Regions from separate parts of the Flavobacterium sp. NPDC079362 genome, predicted to be linked through region 1. Evidence: riboswitches for the same ligand, from Rfam matches in the RefSeq annotation. Region 1 holds a riboswitch; the other holds the start of a gene.
The links. A riboswitch is a leader RNA that binds a small molecule or an ion and turns the genes downstream of it on or off. The one in region 1 is predicted to bind cobalamin.

Region 2: another riboswitch for cobalamin. It lies ahead of ACQKCJ_RS14085 (TonB-dependent receptor); the one in region 1 lies ahead of ACQKCJ_RS11295 (TonB-dependent receptor plug domain-containing protein).

The regions. Positions count from the first base shown of each region.
Region 1 covers NZ_JBNNFM010000010.1:105,136-111,127, reverse strand. The annotation lists gene cobT (nicotinate-nucleotide--dimethylbenzimidazole phosphoribosyltransferase) at 1-261, shown strand, start outside; gene ACQKCJ_RS11305 (adenosylcobinamide-GDP ribazoletransferase) at 440-1,237, shown strand; gene cobC (alpha-ribazole phosphatase) at 1,222-1,755, shown strand; cobalamin riboswitch at 1,823-2,035, shown strand; gene ACQKCJ_RS11295 (TonB-dependent receptor plug domain-containing protein) at 2,063-3,925, shown strand; gene ACQKCJ_RS11290 (YncE family protein) at 3,931-4,998, shown strand; gene ACQKCJ_RS11285 (S41 family peptidase) at 5,073-5,992, opposite strand, start outside.
Region 2 covers NZ_JBNNFM010000015.1:59,110-65,101, forward strand. The annotation lists gene ACQKCJ_RS14080 (gliding motility-associated C-terminal domain-containing protein) at 1-2,124, opposite strand, end outside; cobalamin riboswitch at 2,410-2,613, shown strand; gene ACQKCJ_RS14085 (TonB-dependent receptor) at 2,724-4,772, shown strand; gene ACQKCJ_RS14090 (YncE family protein) at 4,769-5,914, shown strand.

The DNA of each region.
Region 1 (5,992 bases):
GGTTTTATTTGCAGCGTAGCATTTTTGATAGCTTCTAAAATAAATCCCGACATTCATAAAAATGCTGTTTTTTGTCATTGCTCTGCCGAAAAAGCACATCAAGGATTATTGAATTATTTTGATGCAAAACCTATTTTAAATCTTGATTTGCGCTTAGGTGAAGGAACTGGATGTGCCATTGCTTTTCCTATTTTAAAATCGGCTGAAGTTTTTCTGAATGATATGGCTAGTTTTGAAAGTGCCGGGGTTAGCAGGAAGTGATGAAGTCCCAGTTTTCAGTTTTCAGAAAAAAAACAATCATTTGCCACAATCTATGTCATTTCGACGAAGGAGAAATCACACTAGAAATTCCCCAAAGAAAATCAACAATCTTTGTCGAGCCCCGAGTATGATTTCTCCTTCGTCGAAATGACAAGACTAAATTAAATTTATATTAAAAATGAAAAAAGAACTACATATCTTCTTCACTTCCTTAATGTTCTACACCCGAATTCCTTGTCCTAAAAACATTGATCATCATCCTGATTATTTGAATAAAGCCACACGTTATTTTCCTTTGATTGGTTGGATTGTGGGAACCATTTCCTTTCTGGCTTTTTATCTTTCTTCTTTTTTTCTCTCAACAGAAACTGCAGTGATTATTGCTCTTATTATATCTGTACTAACAACCGGCGCCTTTCATGAAGATGGATTTGCTGATGTTTGCGATGGTTTTGGCGGAGGATGGACGAAAGAAAAAATCCTGATCATTATGAAAGATAGTGCGATTGGCGCTTATGGAGCAATTGGTTTGGTTTTGCTTTTTTTATTAAAATTCAAATTGCTTTCAGAATCTGTTTCGCTTTTTAAGGCAGATAATGCTATCGCTCTTTTCCAGATTTTTCTTTTATTTATTTCCGCGCATGCTTTAAGTCGTCTTGCTGCTATATCGATTATTTTTACTCACGAATATTCTCGCGAAGACGCTTCGAGCAAAAGCAAACCTATTGCTAAAGAAAATACCTGGAAAGAAATTTTAGGTTCATTTTTCTTTGGGTTAATTCCGTTATTGGTTTTATCTTATTTTCAATATCAATTTCTTTTAGCTGTAATTCCGGTATTTGTAATGCGCTATTTTTTAGCTCGTTATTTTCAAAAATGGATCGACGGCTATACCGGAGATTGCCTGGGAGCAACACAACAAGTTTGTGAAGTTATTTATTATTTAAGCATTCTTTTGATATGGAAATTTATCTAGTCCGTCATACCGAAACGATTTGCGAGAAAGGAGTTTGCTACGGACAATCGGATGTGGGTTTAGCAGAACCTTTTGAAAACATTTTCGAAAACATTGTTTTGCAATTACCCTCAGAAGCTGTTATTTTTTCGAGTCCCTTAAAACGTTGTATGATTTTGGCCGAATACATTCAGAAAAACATACAGGCAAATTCATTCGAAAAAGATGCACGACTGCTAGAAATGAATTTTGGTGATTGGGAAATGAAAAACTGGAACGATATTCCACCGGAACAACTCAATCCCTGGATGGAAGATTTTGTAAATATTAATGCTTTAAACGGGGAATCATTTATAGAATTACATAAAAGAGCTGGTGATTTTTTATCGCAGCTTTCAAAAGAAATAACAACGCCTGTCGTTATTGTTGCGCATGCCGGTGTAATTCGAAGTATATTATGTCATCATAGTTCGCTGCCATTAAAAGACGCCTTTAACAATAAGGTAGATTTTGGGCAAGTCATCAAAATTGAACTATAAACGTCTTTTTGTTCAGAATTTGTTTTTAAAACTCAAACAAATTTGAAAAATCGACAATTTTAACTTTATCTTTGCACGAAATTAAGGTTGTGTTCATTTTAAACACATTAAAAGGGAATCAAGTAAATAATTAAAAAAATCTTGAGCTGTACCCGCAACTGTAAGCTTTGTTCTTAAACGAATGCTTGTTGTTAACTACAAAACCACTGCTCGCCCCGGCGAATGGGAAGGTAAACAACAAGACGCAAGCCAGGAGACCTGCCTTTGTAACAAATATCGAGCTCTCGGGAAAAAGAGTATTGAAATTATGACTTTAAAAAAACTTTTTGCTTTTTGTTTACTGTTGTTGTGCCAGATTATTTCGGCGCAAAGTGATTCTATTAATAAATTAAAAGAAGTCATCGTTTCTGATACCAATCTTAAGAAATACTCGAACTCACAATCAGTTCAGGTATTGAATGATTCTGTCATTAATAAAAATCAATCTTCCTTAACTTCCCTTTTAAATTACAATACTGTTATTTATTTTAAAGAAAATGGTCTTGGCATGACATCCGGCCCTTCTTTTAGAGGAACTACCGCATCACAAACTGCCGTTATCTGGAATGGTATCAATATCAATTCGCAATTTCTGGGTCAGACAGATTTCAACACCATCGGAACAAGAGATTTCAATTCTATAGCTGTAAAAGGCGGGGGCGGAAGTGTTCTGTACGGCAGCAGTGCCATAGGCGGAAGTATACACCTTAACAATGATTTACAATTTAAAAAAGAGTTTTCAAACCATCTCTTTTTTAGTGCCGGCAGTTACGATACTTACAGTGCCAATTATCGCACTATGGTTTCATCAAATAAGTATAGTCTGCAAGTAAGTTTTTCCAGAAACAGTTCAGAAAATGATTTTAAATATCCTGGAAATACGGATCAGAAAAACATCAATGGAGAATACTACAATACGAGTATGAACACCACTTTTGGTTATAAAATCAATTCTAAGAATACTATAAAATTATACAGCCAGTTTTATGATTCTGAGCGTCATTTTTCTTTAACTACTCCTACAGCATCCAAAACAAAATACGGCGATTTTAATACCCGAAACCTTTTAGAATGGGAAAATAAATTTGATCGGTTTACTTCGAAAGTAAAATTAGCTCATATTGGTGAATCTTATAAATATTTCTCTGACATAGATTCTGATTTGTTTACTTATGGAAAAGTCGAAACCTCAATTATAAAATATGATTTGGCTTTTGATGTAAATGACAAAATAAAACTTAATTCGATCATTGACTATAATCGTAATAAAGGATACGGATCAAGCATCAATAATGTAAAAAGAGAAATAGGTTCTGCAAGTTTATTATTAAGTCATTTAGTAACTGATAAATGGGATTATAACGCTAGTATTCGTCAGGAAGTAACCGACAATTATGGCAATCCTTTTCTTTTTTCTTTAGGAACAAGGTATTTGTTTACCGATTTTTATCGCATAAAATTCAATGCTTCTAAAAATTTCAGAATGCCTACTTACAATGATTTGTTTTGGGAAGGAAGCGGTAATCCTAACTTAAAACCTGAGACATCTTATCAGGCGGAAATTGGCAGTGAATTTTTCACGAAAAACTTTTCATTATCTGTAACTACTTACTACAATTCGATCACAGACTTATTGCGCTGGGTACCATCACAAGGAGGCGGAGACAATTGGTCGCCTGAAAACACAAAAAAAGTGAGAGCTTATGGAGCCGAAGTACTTCTGGAATGGAGAACTAAAATAGACAACCATAATTTTACGCTTAATGGTACTTATGCCTATACTGTTTCAGAAAGCAAACAGTTAATAAGCGGTGAATTGGTCTATAAGCAACTTGTATATGTTCCTTATCATAAACTAACAGGATCGGTTTCGTACAATTGGAAAAAAGTATCCTCTTATTTTCAGTATTTATATAATGGCGATGTTTACAGCACTCCTTTTAATAATCCTGCAACCAGAGTAAAAGATTATAACGTTGGAAATTTTGGAGCTGATTATGATTTTGGAAAAAAGAACAGTTACAAAATTGGCTTTCAAATATTTAATATCTGGAACGAAAACTATCAACCTGTCATAAGCAGACAGATGCCCGGAACAAACTATACTTTATACATTAACCTTAATTTTTAAATATCATGAAAAGATTTAATAAACTGTTTTTAACCATTGCGATAAGCTCGGTATTTCTTGTGTCGTGTAGCAATGATGACAATGATAATCAAGCGCCAAGAGGAGATTATGATGGTGGGCTATTCATTGTTAACGAAGGTAATTTTTTAACGCCAAATGGAAGTATCTCTTATTTATCAGATGATTTACAAATAGAAAACAACGTATTTACTTTAGTAAACCCAGGCAAAGTTACTGGTGACACTCCTTTATCTGTTAGTTTTAATGGTGATGTAGCTTATATTGTTGTAAACGGTTCTAATAAAATCGAAGTCGTTAACAGATATACTTTCAAAAGTATTACCACTATTACTACAAACATAAAAAACCCAAGATACATTGCTTTTGCAAATGGAAAAGGATATATAACAAACTGGGGAGATATCGCTATTAAAACAGATGATTATGTAGCGGTTCTTGATCTTACCTCAAATGCTGTTACTTCTACAATTCCTGTAGTTGAAGGTCCTGAAAAAATAGTTGAGAACAACGGTAAACTTTATGTAGCGCACAAAGGCGGAGGCGGACAAGGAAACTCACTGAGTATAATAAACGCTGCAAATAATACAGTTACATCAAATTTTGTAGTAGGTGATGTTCCTAGTTCATTAGTAAAAGAAAACGGAACTCTATATGTATTGTGCAACGGAAGACCTAGTTATGCAGCGCCGGAAACAACCGGTAAAATCGTTAAAGTTAATTTAAGCACGAATGCAGTAACATCTACTCTTGATTTTCCCGGACTAACGCATCCTGATTTCTTAGATATTGACAATAGCAAAATATATTATACTATTGGAAACAGTATTTATTCTATGGCAACAAACGCAACGGCTTTACCAACAGCAGAAACATTTAAAGCAAAAGAGGTTGGTTCTCTTTATGGCTTTGCTGCAAAAAATGGTAAATTATATGTGGCTGACGCAGTAAACTATCAGGATAACGGAAACATTTATCTTTATTCTTTAACAGGAACGGTTTTAAATAAATTTGGAGTATCTATTTTACCAAACGGTTTCTACTTTAATAACTAATCTAAAAGCAGATTAAGTTTTAGTTCCTGAACATAAAAAAAGGCTTTCATTTCTGAAAGCCTTTTTTATTGGTCTTATTTTAATGCTCTTAAAAGTCCTTCCGGCGCTTTCTCTATATACATTTGATCTCTTGTTCCGGTCATTGCTTTACTATCTGTAAAGTTCCTTAAAACTATTCCTTTATCTAATTGTACTTTTTTACCCGTTGATCCGGTAATTTTCGAAATGGCAACACTTAGTAATGGCTCTGACGAATCTCCTAAAACACCTAAATTAGTTATGCGCTCTAATTGTTCGTAAGTAGGTTTTAAACCGTCTGTATATTCGCCAAAATCAGCAGCATTTACAATTTTCAAAACCAGGGGCTGCATTGCATATTTATGATTAGGATTTCTTTGTGCTTTTCCAAAAGTTGGAGAATCATATAAAGTTATCGAACCTACATTTTTTCCAACAGTAGTCTCACCTACCTGAATTACAGAAACATAAGGCGCTAATCCGTTTATTACTAATTCACTCGCAGATGCTGTACCGCTTGTTGTTATAATATATATTTTTGACAAGTTTAAGCTATTAATTGCAGCTCCGTCTATTTTGTCAACAAACCTGTTATTCAATGATTCCGGATCTTCGCTTTCGTAAAACTCATTAATTTTTGCATTCCATTTTTCTTTAGCAAAAATCTTATTGGTAAATTGTCCCGTAATCATACTTGCCAAACGTGTTGCTGTTTGTATAGAACCACCTCCGTTATATCTTAAATCCAAAACAAGATCTGTAATTCCTTGTGATTTTAACTCAGCAAAAGCTGCATTAAGCTGTGAATCATAATTGGCATAAAAACCATTGTACATTAAATAACCAATTTTTGAACTTCCTGATGGAATTACTTTATTAATAAAAACTGGATTTTCATTGAGAGTTGTCTTAACCAGTGCAACTGTCTTTCCGTTAGATTCAAAATCAGTTCCGGTATAAGAAGCCATATTTAAAG
Region 2 (5,992 bases), on a different contig from region 1:
AGGTATTATTTGTTGATTTATGGTAACGGCTAAACTAGCAGTTGTTGCGCATTGTCCTGCATTAGGCGTAAAAATATAATTGCCACTTGTAGTTGTGCTGACTACCGCAGGACTCCAGGTTCCCGTAATTCCGTTTGGGGAGGTTAAAGCCAAAGTTGGTGCAGTATCACTGCTACACAACGGTAAACTCGTAGTAAAATCAGGAGTTATTTGTTGATTTATGGTAACGGCTAAACTAGCAGTGGTCGAACATTGTCCCACATTTGGCGTAAAAATATAATTGCCACTTGTTGTAGTATTGATTACCGAAGGAGTCCAGGTTCCCGTAATTCCGTTTGGAGAGGTGAGGGCTAAAGTTGGCGCAGTATCGCTATTACATAATGTCAAAGTTGTATCAAAATCAGGTATTATTTGTTGATTTATGGTAACGGCTAAAGTTGCAGTTGTCGCACATTGTCCCGCAGTTGGAGTAAAAATATAATTGCCACTTGTTGTTGTACTGATTACCGCAGGACTCCAGGTTCCTGTGATTCCGTTTGGGGAGGTTAAAGCCAAAGTTGGCGCAGTATCGCTGCTACACAACGGTAAACTCGTAGCAAAATCAGGTATTATTTGTTGATTTATGGTAACGGCTAAACTAGCAGTTGTTGCGCATTGTCCCGCATTTGGCGTAAAAATATAATTGCCACTTGTTGTAGTATTGATTACCGAAGGACTCCAGGTTCCTGTGATTCCGTTTGGGGAGGTTAAAGCCAAAGTTGGCGCAGTATCGCTGCTACACAACGGTAAACTCGTAGCAAAATCAGGAGTTATTTGTTGATTTATGGTAACGGCTAAACTAGTAGTTGTCGCACACAATCCCGCAGTTGGAGTAAAAATATAATTGCCACTTGTTGTAGTATTGACTACTGCAGGATTCCAAGTTCCCGTAATTCCGTTTGGAGAAGTCAGAGCCAAAGTTGGTGCAGTATCGCCATTACACAATGTCAAAGTTGTAGCAAAATCAGGAATTGTTGGTGGAGTTATGGTCACTGCAAGAGTTGCGGTTGTGCCGCATTGTCCTGTATTTGGAGTAAAAGTATAGTTGCCACTTGTTGCAGTGTCAATAATGTTTGGACTCCATGTTCCTGTGATTCCGTTTGGAGAAGTCAGAGCCAAAGTTGGTGCAGTATCACTACTACACAAAGTCAAAGTTGTTGCAAAGTTTGGTGTTGTGTTGGACGTTACTAATAAATTAATAGTATCAGTAATATCTAGCCCACAACTATTAGTAGCTTTTAGCGTCAATACTATAGTTGTTCCACCCGCTGCAGTCGGAACTGTATAATCGGTTGTAGTTGTAGTTGATGGAGAAAAAGAACCCGACGACGCAGACCAGGCAACTGAAGTTTGCCCTACTGCAGTACCATTCAAAGTAATTGTTGCTCCTGCACAAGCCGTTAAGGTAGGAGGTCCGGCATCAACTGTAAAAGGTGGTACAGGTGCTTTACAACCGTTATTGGTGTAAGTGGCAAGTCCGGCTGGGGTAAAATTTACTGTAGCACCGTCAGCGGGAGTATTTGCCCCACTTGTATTAGTCAACATTGATTTGTCATAGGTAACAGTATCCAAACAACCACTAAAATTCATCACAAGCGTTCTCCCATTAGGAGGTGCGATAGATTGGTTGGCAAAGTGCCCAACAGTAGTTGTAGCATCTTGAAAAACCATATATATATTTTCGGATAAAGGACCAAATGAATTATCACTAGTAACCATCAGATAACTAGTAACTAATATAGCGGTTGCATTAGCAGGTAATATTCCTCCGGGAGGTTCTAGTATTTGTCCGCATCCGCCTGCAGCACTTATATCAGTATTTAATTGAGCGACAACAGCTGCCGTTGTCAAATCCTGAACAATGCCCTGCCAAGCATTATTGGGCCATGTTACTGTTAAGGTATTTATGTTTAATGGAGCACTACCAACTTTAAAGCGTACCATTTCGTTACGCCCTTCTTGGACCCCACAAGCATCAACCAAGATACTCTGGATTTCAAAACATTGAGAAAAAACGTTTGAACTACAGAAAAAAAACAATACAAATAAATAGAAATAAGGGGAGTGTAGAGATCTTAAATTCATATCAAAATTGGATTTAGTTGATAGTAATTTTAAAACAATAGTTAAATTTAATTTTTTTTAATTAATTATTAACAAGAATAAGTGTTAATTTATTGATTGTTAGTGGTTTTTGTGATTTTATGACATGAATTTAAGGTGTTGATCAATTATCTATATAATTTGTTAACGTCCGAAGTTTAGTACTGGTCAATTAACTTTTTAATGTGATATTGTATTTAATTCTTCATTTATTGCGATAAACATAAATTGCATTTGATAATACCTCTTCTTTATAAAGATAATTCTATCTTTGCACCAGATTTTGGTCTATTTTTTTAGTTTTTAAGAAAATAGTTAAAAGGGAATCAGGTGCAAATCCTGAACAGACCCGCTACTGTAAGTTCTACACAAGTCTTTAAACGTTACTAATGCCATTGTTCGCTGAGCCGGATGAGAAGGTTGTTTAAAGATGGAACAAGTCAGGAGACCTGCCACAAATCACATAGTTTAAGACTTTCGTGGAATAAAGTCAAACAACAAGAACTGACCTGTTATTTATAATGGGATTCTCTCTTATTGCTTTTGATTATTATTCTGGAGTTTATTTAATTAAATCAGTGATGTATAATACAAAAAAAATACTCTTTTTCATTTTTATATTGTTTGCTCCGTTTTTGCTTCATTCACAAGTATCAAATGATAGTTTGCGGGTTTTAAAAGAAGTAATATTAAAAGGAAAACCTTATCAGGAAGTAATTCCGGTACAGTCCCTTTCAGGAAAATTGCTCGAAAATTTGGCAAGTCACAACGTTGCAGATGCTCTTCGGTATTTTGCGGGAACTCAAATTAAGGATTATGGTGGTCTTGGCGGACTCAAAACAGTAGATGTCCGTAATATGGGAACACATCATGTAGGTGTTTTTTATGATGGGATACAATTAGGAAATGCTCAGAATGGCGTAACAGATTTGGGAAAATACTCCTTAGATGATATGGAATCACTGACGATGTATAACGGACAGAAAAGTGAAATTTTCCAATCTGCCAAAGATTTTGCCGCTGCTTCTACTATTTATTTAAGGACAAAACGTCCTGTTTTTGTTGGTACAAAAAAAACAAATTTATTAGTAAGATATAAAACAATGTCTATCAATTATATTGATCCTTCATTTAGGTGGGAGCAAAAATTGAGCGACAAAGTAAGTATGAGTGTAAGCTCTGAATACATTAAATCTAATGGTGAATACAAATACAGGTACAAAAGAAACAATCTAGACGGATCTGTTGCATATGATACGACTGCCACCAGACATAACAGCGATATAGAAGCACTACGATTTGAATCCGGGCTTTACGGAAAAATAAATAATGGTTCCTGGGATGCTAAAGTATATTATTACGATTCAGATCGAGGAGCACCGGGAGCGATTGTCGAGAATAAGTTTTCTGACGGCTTTAGACAGTACGATAAGAATTTTTTCGCACAAGGTACCCTAGTGAAAGATTTTACAGATAAATATAAATTTCAGGCAAAGGCAAAATATGCTTACGATTACACGCATTATGTGGCCAGAGACACTACCAATATATTAGGTGAAACGGTTACCGAAGGCGCACAATCAGACGACAGCTATTATCAACAGGAATATTATTTCTCAGCAGTAAATATGTACAGCATATTACCAACCTGGGATGTTTCGCTGTCTACAGATTTTCAGTACAACAAGTTAAACGCAACAAGAAGAGGGATACAAACCCAATTTTCATTTCCACAGCGATATACAGCGTTATTTTCTCTCGCAAGTTCTTACAGATTTGGAGGATTTAAAGTTTTGGGAAATGTTGTAGGCACTTATGTTCAGGAAGAAGTGCGATACAATGCAAAAGCTCCCGACAAACAAGAGTTTACGCCTGCATTATTTATAGGTTACACACCGTTTAAGCAATATGATTTTACTGTAAGAGCATTTGCAAAACGTATTTTCAGAATGCCCACTTTCAATGATTTGTATTATACAATGGTTGGTTCCAGTACTTTAAAACCGGAATACATGAATCAGTATGATGTTGGTTTTACTTATAATTTGCCAATAGAAAAAGGTTTTTTCGATAAATTATCTTTTCAGGTTGATGGTTATTATACCAATACCAAAGACAAAATAGTAGCAGCCCCAACCGGAAACTTATTCCGATGGATGATGACCAATATAGGGCAGGTAAAAGGACAAGGAATAGAATCTGTAGTGAATATGGGAATACATTTTGGTCAGGTAAATCTAGCCACAAATCTTACTTATACGTATTCACAAAGTAGGGATTATACAAAATTCGCAGGTTTAGAATTATCATCTTATGGAGATCAGATTCCATATACACCCTGGCACAGCGGATCCGGAATATTAAACGCTGATTATAAAACCTGGAATTTCAATTATAGTTTTATATATGTAGGAAAGCGATACAATGGTAATGTCAACAATATAAAAGTAAATGAAGTTCAGCCTTGGTACACCCACGATTTAGCGGTACAAAAATCTTTTGCATTTCAACAGTATAAAATGAAAGGATCAGTAGAACTTAATAATGTCCTCAATCAGCAATACGAGGTAATTTATAATTATCCAATGCCGGGCCGTACATTAAAATTTACAATCAGTATTGAGCTATGAAAAAGATAACAACAAAATTAGTCCTTAGTTTATTTATAGCCGTTGCTTTTGTTTCCTGCAGAGAAGAAGAAACAGTTTTTCCATCCTCAGATAAAAGCGTTGCTGCACCCAGAAGCGGTGGTAAAGTCGAAGGTTTTTATCTTCTTAACGAGGGTAATATGGGAATGAATCGTGCCAGTATTGATGTATTCAATTACAGAACCGGAAATTATACCACAGATATTTATTCAGAACGCAATCCTACAGTTGTCAAAGAACTGGGAGATGTGGGTAATGATATAAAAATATACGGCAATAAAGTGTATGCAGTAATCAATTGCTCAAACAAAGTTGAGGTTATAGACAAATGGACAGCAAAACGAATCAAGAAAATAGACATTCCCAATTGTAGATATGTAGCCTTTTATAAAGACAAAGCTTATATCAGTTCTTACGCAGGTCCTGTAGCCATTGATCCCAATGCTGAGATAGGTTTTGTTGCTGAAATTGATACAACATCATTAGAAATAAAACGAAAAGTAACAGTTGGATATCAACCTGAACAAATGGTAATACGTAACGGCAAACTTTATGTAGCAAATTCAGGAGGTTACAGAGTTCCTAATTACGACAGAACAGTTTCCGTTATTGATCTGGAAACCTTTACCGAAACTAAAAAAATAGATGTGGGAATCAATCTCTATGGTATGCAAATAGACAGCAGAGGAGATATTTATGTAAGTTCAAGAGGAGATTATTACAATACACCTTCTAATCTTTTTGTGATAGACAGCCAGACAGATGAGAAAAAAATGCAGCTTGATATTCCCGTTTCAGGAATGTGCCTTGTAGATGATCTGCTTTATTTTTATAGTGTTTCCTGGAGTTATCTCACCAATAGTAATAAAGTTACGTACGGAATTTTAGATACCAAAACAAAAAAAGTAATTAGTGATAAAGTAATCACAGACGGTACAGACAAAAAAATAATGATTCCGTATGGACTTCAGGTAAATCCCGAAACAAAAGAAATATACATTACCGATGCACAAAATTATGTAGTAACAGGTTATATCTATTGTTTTACTCCCGATGGAAAATTAAAATGGAAAACTACAGCAGGAAACATTCCGGCACATATCGCTTTTATAACCACAAATTAGAACAATAAAAACCACATTTTTTTAATCCTTTCCTATTACGTGCAATTGCATTTGTAATAAATACCCAATTTAAATACT